One region of the Streptomyces sp. NPDC044921 genome, then DNA from elsewhere that is predicted to be linked to it. Evidence: riboswitches for the same ligand, from Rfam matches in the RefSeq annotation. Region 1 holds a riboswitch; the other holds the start of a gene.
What was found. Region 1 has a riboswitch for cobalamin ahead of AC07DA_RS08495 ((2Fe-2S) ferredoxin domain-containing protein). Riboswitches for the same ligand answer to the same signal wherever they lie in the genome.

Region 1 (4,411 bases):
AGCTGGTCGCCGGGGAGCTGCGCCGGCGCACGGGGCTGGCCAACCCCGACCTGCCCGCCGAGATGACCGACAGCCGGGACGCCGTGGCGGCGCTGCTCACCGCCCGCGCCGGAGCCGCCCCGCCCGAGGACCTCTACCAGCGGTCGGAGCAGTGCCTGCTCACCGGCCACACCCACCACCCGGCTCCCAAGGCCCGCGGCGGCGGCCCCGCCGCGGCCTGGCTGCCGTACGCGCCCGAGGCGCACGCCCGCTTCCCGCTGGTCCTGCTCGGGCTGCGCGAGGACACCCTCGTGGAGGAGGGCGACACCTCCGCCCTCGACACGCTCGGCACGGCCCCGCCCGGCTACCGGCTGCTCCCGGCCCACCCCTGGCAGCTCGACCTGGCCGCCCGGGAGCTGGCCCCCGCCTTCGCGGACGGCAGGCTCCTGCGGCTCGGCACCACGGCCTTCGACACCTGGCCGACGGCCGCGATCCGCACCGTCCACGCCCCCGGGCGGGACCTCTTCCTGAAGTTCAGCCTGGACGTGCGCATCACCAACGACATCCGCCGGCTGTGGCGCCACGACCTGCTCGCCCTGCGCCGGACCGACACCGCGGTGCGCGCGGCCTTCGCCGCCCACGACGGCCCGCCCGGCTGGCTCGCCGACCGCGGCTACCGCACCGCGGACTTCGCCTTCGAGGCCCTGGCCGTCCTGGTCCGCGACGGCTTCGGCGGCCGCCTCCTGCCCGGGGCGACCCCGCTGCTGGCGGCCGGGCTCGTCGAGGGCTTCGACGGCAACCCGCTCGACCGCGTCACCGACCCGGAGGCCTGGTGGCGGGCCTACCTCGCCCACGCGGTGCCCCCGGTCCTGGCGGCCTTCGCGGGGCACGGCGTCGTCGTCGAGGCGCACCTGCAGAACACGCTGGTCGCCGTGGACGCCGACGGCATGCCCGTGCAGGTGCTGTACCGGGACGCCGAGGGCGTGAAGCTGCTGCCGGACGTGGCGCGCGCGGCCGGCTGGGAGCGGCTGGTGTACTGCCTGGTCGTCAACCACCTGACCGAGATCGCCGGGGCCCTCGTCGAACGCCGTCCCGGATTCGACCCCTGGCCCGCCGCCCGCCGCGAACTCGCCCGGCACGACCTGCCGGAGATCCCCGCCCTGCTCGCCTCCCCGACGCTGCCCGCCAAGACGAACCTGCTGCTGCGCTGGACGGGCGCGGACGGCGCCGACGCCCGCTACCTGCCGCTGCCCCACCCGCTCGGGCGGCCCGCCGCCCGCCCCGGAGCCGTGGAATGATGACCGGCGACAAAGGCGACGGCGGACGAGGAAGCCGGTGTGAGTCCGGCGCGGTCCCGCCACTGTGATCGGCGAGCCGGTCCCGACAGGCCACTGCCCGCGAGCGGGTGGGAAGGCCGGGACCGGCGGCGACCCGAGAGCCAGGAGACTCACGCGGTCGCCTCCTCCACGGACCACCGGGGCGGATCTCCCCGGAGAGAGGGCAGGTGCGGCATGCCCGCGACGCCGGCCGGCGAACCCCTGGACGACACCCCGGGCGGCTCCCCGCCGTGCCGTGTCGTCGTCTGCCGGGACTGCTGCTGCGGCAGCCCCAAGGTGACCGGTGTCGACCACGCGGCCCAGACCGAGCGCCTGCGCGCGGCGGCGCCGGTGCGGATCTCCGACTGCCTGGACGTCTGCGACCAGGCCAACGTGGTCGTGGTGCAGCCGTCCGCCGCGGGCCGGGCCGCCGGCGCCCGGCCGGTCTGGCTGGGCCTGGTCAACGACCCGGCCGCCACCGAGGACGTCGTCTCCTGGGTCCGGGCCGGCGGCCCCGGAGTCGCCCCGCTGCCCGACATCCTCGACCTGTACGTCTTCAGCCCACGGGCGCGGCGCGACGGGGACCGTCCCTGACACCCGCTCAGGCCGCCCTGCGGCCGCGGACCAGCAGCCACAGGAAGTACGGGGTGCCGATCACGGCCGTCATCAGGCCGGCGCCCAGCTGGGCCGGGGCGATCACCGTGCGGCCGACGAGATCGGCCGCGCACACGAGGGCGGCGCCGAGCAGCACGGCGACCGGCACCACCCGCACGTGCCGCCGGCCCACCAGGGCCCGGGCCGCGTGCGGCGCGACCAGGCCCACGAAGCCGATGGTGCCGGCCGAGGCCACGGCGGTCGCCGCCAGCAGCACGCCCACCACCAGCAAGCCGAGCCGGGCCCGGGGCAGCCCCAGCCCGAGCAGGCGCGGGGTGTCCCCGTCCAGCGAGACGAGGTCCAGCTCGGTGCGCCGGGTGACCGCGACGGCCAGGCCCAGGGCCAGCACGAGCGCGACCGGCACGACGTCCGCCGTGGTCCGCCCGTACGTCGAACCGGACAGCCAGGTCAGCGCCTTCGTGGCGTTGAACGGGTCGGTGAGCACGATCAGCAGGCTGATCAGGGCCGTCGATCCGGCCGCCACGCCGATACCGACGAGGACCAGTCGGCTCTGCTGGTAGCCGCCCCGGGCGGCGAGCCCGAACACGAGGGCGGAGGCCAGCGCCGCCCCGGCGAACGCCGCCGAGGCCACGCCCCAGGAGCCGGCGGCGGGCACGGTGGTCACCAGCAGCACGGCACCCAGCGCGGCGCCGCCCGAGACGCCCAGCACCCCGGGCTCCGCCAGCGGGTTGCGGGTCACGGCCTGCACCAGCGTGCCGGCCAGGGCGAGCGCGGCGCCCGCGCACAGCGCCGCGAGCACCCGCGGCACCCGGGTGTCCAGGACGAAGGAGACGGTCCGGCCGGCCCGCCCCTGCGCCCAGTTGGCGACGTCCCCGAGCAGGAGCTCGCTGTCGCCCAGCAGCACACCGGCGAGGGCGGCGCCGACGACGACGGCGGCCAGGGCGGCCGCCGTGGCCAGGAACGCGGTCCGGCCGGGGACGCGCAGCCGGTCCGGTGGTTCCACCCCGGCCGTGTCCCGCAGCCGCAGGGCCGTCGCCACCAGGAACACGGCGCCGACCAGGCTGGTGACGATGCCGGTGGGCACGCCGACCGCCGTGTCCGCGGGGATCATCGCGCGCAGCAGCACGTCCGAGCCGAGCACCAGCGCCGCGCCGGCCAGTCCGGCCGCGGGCAGCGCCGCCCGCGCGCGGGTGAAGCCCCGGAAGCGTCGGGCGAGCGGCCGGACCAGGGCGGGCGCGCAGAGCCCGACGTAGCCGAGGGGCCCGGCGAGCGTGACGGCGGCCGCGGACAGCAGTGCCGCCAGCACCACCACCGTGACGCGGGTGGCGCGCACCGGGACGCCGAGACCGCGCGCCGCGTCGTCGCCGAGGGCGAGCGCGTCGACCCGCCGGGCGACCAGCAGCAGCCCCGCGAGCCCCACGAGCGCGACCGGCAGCATCTGCAGCACGCCGTCGAAGCCGTTCTGGCCGATGCTGCCCTGGTTCCACTGGTAGAGGCCCTCCGTCTGCTGCGGGAACAGCAACAGCAGCCCTTCCGTGAGGGAGTTCAGGCCCAGCGCCAGCGCGGTGCCGGCCAGGACCAGCCGTACGGTGCCCGTGCCGAGGCCGGACAGGGCGAGCACCACGGCCGCGGCCACCAGACCGCCCGCGAAGGCCACGCCGGAGGAGGCGAGCAGCGGCAGGGAGACGCCGGTCGTGCCGGCCAGCCCGAGCGCCAGGTACGAACCGGCGTTGACCGCGAGGGTGTCGGGGGAGGCGAGCACGTTGCGGCTGACGGCCTGGAGCACGGCGCCCGCGATGCCGAGGACGACGCCGACCAGGACGCCGGCGGTCATCCGCGGCAGCCGCGAGGCGATCACCACGGACGCGTCGGCCGGATCGGCCTGCCCGGTCAGGGCCTTGACCACCTGCGCCGGCCCGACGGCGGCGGTGCCCTGGGTGATGTCGACGACCGCGAGGGCGGCGACGAGGAGGACGAGCCCGGCCGTCACCGCGGCCGTGCCCGACCGGGACGCGGCCGCGGGGGGACGGACGGCGGGGGGCGCTTCGGTGACGGCCATGACGGGCGTTACTTCGTCAGCGCGCCGACGAGGGCGTCGACGTACGCCTCCATCGAGCCGGGGCCGCCGAACATCCAGATGCCGTCGGGCAGCCGGTGCACCTCGCCCGCCTTCACGAACGGCAGGGAGGTCCACACGGCGTTCTCCTTCAGCTGCCCGGCGAACGGGTTGCTGGCCTTGTCGCCGTCGTTGCCGATGTAGGCGAACGCGGTGTCCTCCGGCAGGGCCGTGAGGCCTTCCACGTCGGTGGTGCCGAGGCCGTAGGCCGGGTCGCCCTTGACCTTCCAGGCGTTCTTCAGGCCGAGCTCCTCGTTGACGGACCCGATCAGGGAGCCGCTGGTGTACGGGCGGATGGAGACCTGGTTGGACGTGACGTACCCGTCGGCGAAGGCGACGGAGCTGCCGTCGAGCTTCGCGCCGGCGAGGGTCTTGCGGCCCGCGG
Region 2 (4,411 bases), on a different contig from region 1:
ACGCCCACCGGCACCTCCCGTGGATCCAGCACCGTCCGGGCGAGCGTGTCCACCCACACCAGGAAGACCGCACCGGCCAGCGCCGTGACCGGCAGCAGCCGGGCGTGCCCGGGCCCGGTCAGTGCCCGGGCCGCGTGCGGCAGGACGAGGCCCACGAAGCCGATCGCCCCGGCCGAGCTGACCAGCGCCGCCGTGAGCAGGGCCGTGACACACAGCAGTACCAGACGGGTGCGGGCCACGGACACCCCGAGCGCGGCGGCCGCGTCCTGCCCGAAGGCGAAGGCGTCGAGGGTGCGGGCGTACGCCAGGCACACCACCAGTGCGACCGCCAGCACGGCCAGGCACAGCCACACGTCCGTCCAGCCGACGCCGCCGAGCGAGCCGAGGAGCCAGAACAGCACGCCCCGGGTCGTCTCGGCGTCGGCGGAGGTCATCACCACGAAGGAGGTGAGCGCCGAGAACAGCTGCATGGCGGCGACGCCGGCCAGGACCACCCGGTCGGTGGTGCCGCCCAGGGTGTGGCTGAGCAGCAGCACCAGCGCGAAGGAGACCAGGGCCCCGAGGAAGGCGCCGGCGGAGACGGAGACCGCTCCGCCGCCCACGCCCAGCACGACCACGACGACCGCACCGGTGGAGGCGCCCGAGGAGACCCCGAGCACGAACGGATCGGCCAGCGGGTTGCGCAACAGCGACTGCATCACCGCTCCGCACACGGCGAGTCCGGCTCCGCACACGGCCGCGAGCAGGGTGCGCGGCAGCCGCAACTGCCAGACGATGCCGTCCCGGAGCGGTGTCAGGTCCGAGCTGCCCAGGCCGAGATGGGCGGCCACGACGGACCACACGTCGGTGACGCGGATGTCGGCGGGGCCGATGGTGATGGCCACGGCGAGGGAGGCGACGAGCGCGGCGGCCCCGGCGGCGCCCAGGGCGAGCCCGGCCCCGCGCCGGGGCCGGGCCCCGGCCTCCGGCAGGTCCGGGGCGGTCACTTCACCAGCCCGAACCGGCGCAGCCCCGCGGCGACCCGTTCCACTCCCTCGACCGTGCGGATGGTCGGGTTCATGGCCTGCCCGCTGAGCAGCACGTACCGCTTGTGCCGGACGGCGTCCATGTTCTTCGTGGCCGGGTTGGACTCCAGGAAGGCGATCTTCCTCGCGGCCGACTCGGCGGTCTGCGACTTGCGGGTCAGGTCGCCGATGACGAGGACGTCGGGGTCGCGTTCGGCGACCGTCTCCCAGTTGACCTGCGGCCACTCCTCGTGCGTGTCGTCGAAGACGTTCTTCGCGCCGAGGGAGCGGGTGATGATGCCGGGCGCCCCGCAACAGCCCGCCATGTAGGGCGACTCGGAGTTGGCGAACCAGTACAGGAGGGTGACGTCGGAGGCGTCGACGCCGGCGGTGGCCTTCTTCATGCGCTGGCGGAGGGAGGCCACGAGCGCGTCGCCGCGTTCCCTCACCCCGAAGACGGCCGCGAGGTCGCGCACCTCGCCGTAGACGGTGTCCATGCCGAGGGCCTTGTCGCGTGCGCCGTCGCCGCCGCCCGAGTTGTCCTTCCCGGCGCAGTCGGACGGCGAGACGTAGGTGGGGACGCCGAGCTTCCCGAACTGTTCGCGGGTGGCGACGCCGCCCGGTCCGAGGGTGGAGACGAAGGAGGCGGCCACGAAGTCCGGGTCCGCGTCCAGGACCCGCTCGAAGGAGGGGTTGTCGTCGGCGATGCGCGGCACCGTCGCGTTGGCCTTCTCCAGTCCCTTCATCACGGGGTCGGTCCAGGTCGCCGTGCCGGCGAGGCGGTCGGCGAGGCCGAGGGAGAGCAGGATCTCGGTGGTGCCCTGGTTGAGGGAGACGGCGTGCCGCGGCGGCGCGGCGACGCGCACCTCGTGGCCGCAGTTGCCGAGGCGGACGGCGGCGGCCTTCGCGGCGGCGGGCTCGGCGTCGCCGCAGCCGGTCAGGAGCAGGGAGCCGGCCGCGAGCAGCAGGACGGCGCGGGCGGGTGGGGCGAGGGGCACGGGAACCAGTCCTCAGTCGTCGAGGGCCCGATCGCGGAGCCCGGTCGTACGGTGCTCCCCCGCCGCGTACCGGCCGCGGGGGCCGCCAGCAGGTCTTCGGACTCGGGTTCACCCGGAACGGAGCGCCTTCCCGGACGTCCGTGCCGGAGTCCAGTGGCCGAGGCCCCGCCCGTCCCCCTCACCGCTGCGCGTCAGTTCCGGATTCCCACCGGATTCCCTGACCCACGTACATGGGTTCGACTGGCCTCGGCAAGCTATCACGGCGGCTCCCCGGGAATCACCGCGCGTCCCGCGCCGTTGCCGGGACAGCACTTCGACCACGACGTCCCGAGGAGGCCGCCGGTGTACGGCGACGAGGCAACGGTCCGCAGGATCCTCAGCGAGCTAGGCGACACCTGGGCCGTGGTGGGCCTGTCGTCGAACCGGCAGCGCGCGGCGTACGGCGTCGCCGCGGTGCTGCAGCGCTTCGGCAAGCGCGTGGTGCCGGTGCACCCGAAGGCGGAGACGGTGCACGGCGAGCAGGGGTACGCGAGCCTGGCGGACATCCCCTTCGACGTGGACGTCGTCGACGTCTTCGTCAACAGCGAGCTCGCCGGGGCCGTCGCGGACGAGGCGGTGGCGAAGGGCGCCAAGGGCGTCTGGTTCCAGCTGGGCGTCGTCGACGAGGCGGCGTACGCGCGGACCCGCGCGGCGGGCCTGGAGATGGTGATGGACCGCTGCCCGGCGATCGAGATCCCGCGGCTCGGGCGGTGACCGCCACGGCGCCCCGCCGCGGGGCGCGGAAACGGTGCGCCCGTCCGGCCGCCGTGCGGGTGCCCGTGCGCCGGCACCGCCTCCATAATGAGCGGCATGACCCGTCTCCCGCCGCCCGCGAACTCCGGTGCCCCGCAACGCTTCCCGGTCGTCGTCGTGGGCGCCGGCCCCGCCGGTCTGACCGTCGGCAACATCCTGCGGGCCGCCTCGGTGGACTGCCTGGTGCTGGAGACCGAGACCCGGGAGTTCATCGAACGGCGGCCGCGGGCGGGCGTCATCGAGGAGTGGGCCGTACGCGGCCTGGAGAAGCGCGGCCTCGCCCGTAACCTGCTGGACCGGGCGGAGCTGCACAGCGCGTGCGAGTTCCGCTTCGGCGGGGAGCGCTACCGGTTCTCCTACGGCGAGCTGACGGGCAGCCACCACTTCGTCTACCCGCAGCCGCTGCTGGTGACGGACCTGGTCCGCGAGTACGCCGACGTGCGCGGCGGGCGGATCCGCTTCGGCGTCCGGGACGTGCGGCTCCACGACCTCGGCTCCGACCGGCCCTCGGTGTCGTACGTCTGTCCCGAGACGGGCGAACGGCAGGTCGTGGAGACCGGGTTCGTCGCCGGGTGTGACGGCGCGCGCGGGGTGTCCCGGGCGTCGCTGCCGCCGGAGCGGGTGCGGATCGCCCGGCACGACTACGGCATCGGCTGGCTGGCGCTGCTCGCCGAGGCTCCGCCGTCCGCGGACTGCGTGCTGTTCGGCTGTCACGCCCGCGGGTTCGCCGGGCAGATGCCGCGCAGCCCGGAGGTGACCCGCTACTACCTGCAGTGCCCGCCGGGCGACGACCCGGAGAACTGGCCGCACGAGCGCGTCTGGGCGGAGCTCCGGGAGCGGCTCGGGGCGTACGGTGCGGCGCCGCTGACCGAAGGGCGGCTGATCGAGAAGCGCGTGCTGGACATGCACGACTACGTGACCGAGCCCATGGCGCACGGCCGTCTCTTCCTCGCCGGCGACGCGGCCCACCTGGTCGCCCCCATCGCGGCCAAGGGCATGAACCTGGCCCTGCACGACGCCTTCCTGCTGGGTGACGCCCTGGTGGACCACCTGACCCGGGGTGAGGACAGGGGTCTGGCCGGCTATGCCGAGGCGTGTCTGCGGCGCGTGTGGGACTACCAGGAGTTCTCGCAGTGGCTGTCCGAGGTGTACCACGGCACGGCGGCGGGCGATCCGTTCCGCGCGGGCACCACGCTGGCCCGGCTGCGCCGGCTGTTCACCTCGCCCGCCGCGGCGGCCGCCTTCGCCGAGCAGTACCTGGGGACGGCCGCGCGGTACTGACTCAGTCGTGCGGCGGCTGATCGCCGATCCGGTGGTCGGTCACGCTCAGTGCCTCGTCCACGAGCCGGCGCAGATGGCCGTCGCGGAGTGAGTAGACGACCCGGCGGCCTTCCTTCCGGGTGTTCACCAGGCCCGCGAGCCGCAGGCGCGCCAGGTGCTGGCTGACGGCCGGCCGGGCCGCCCCGCACGCCTCGGTGAGGGTCGTGACGTCGGCCTCTCCCCCGGTCAGCGCGTGCAGCAGGGCGAGCCGGGTGCGGTCCCCGAGCAGCGCGAGGAGTTCGGCGGCGAGGGCGAACTGCTCCTCGCCGGGGCTGCGCGGATGCGCATGGTGCGCAG

Region 2: linked by a shared signal. The riboswitch ahead of AC07DA_RS23365 (ABC transporter substrate-binding protein) and the one ahead of AC07DA_RS08495 ((2Fe-2S) ferredoxin domain-containing protein) in region 1 are both predicted to bind cobalamin.

Annotation. Positions count from the first base shown of each region.
Region 1 covers NZ_JBWKIF010000004.1:278,169-282,579, reverse strand. The annotation lists gene AC07DA_RS08500 (IucA/IucC family protein) at 1-1,277, shown strand, start outside; cobalamin riboswitch at 1,306-1,427, shown strand; gene AC07DA_RS08495 ((2Fe-2S) ferredoxin domain-containing protein) at 1,491-1,889, shown strand; gene AC07DA_RS08490 (iron ABC transporter permease) at 1,897-3,969, opposite strand; gene AC07DA_RS08485 (ABC transporter substrate-binding protein) at 3,978-4,411, opposite strand, start outside.
Region 2 covers NZ_JBWKIF010000015.1:73,538-77,948, reverse strand. The annotation lists gene AC07DA_RS23370 (FecCD family ABC transporter permease) at 1-986, opposite strand, end outside; gene AC07DA_RS23365 (ABC transporter substrate-binding protein) at 983-2,002, opposite strand; cobalamin riboswitch at 2,087-2,247, opposite strand; gene AC07DA_RS23360 (CoA-binding protein) at 2,345-2,755, shown strand; gene AC07DA_RS23355 (4-hydroxybenzoate 3-monooxygenase) at 2,852-4,075, shown strand; gene AC07DA_RS23350 (ArsR/SmtB family transcription factor) at 4,077-4,411, opposite strand, start outside.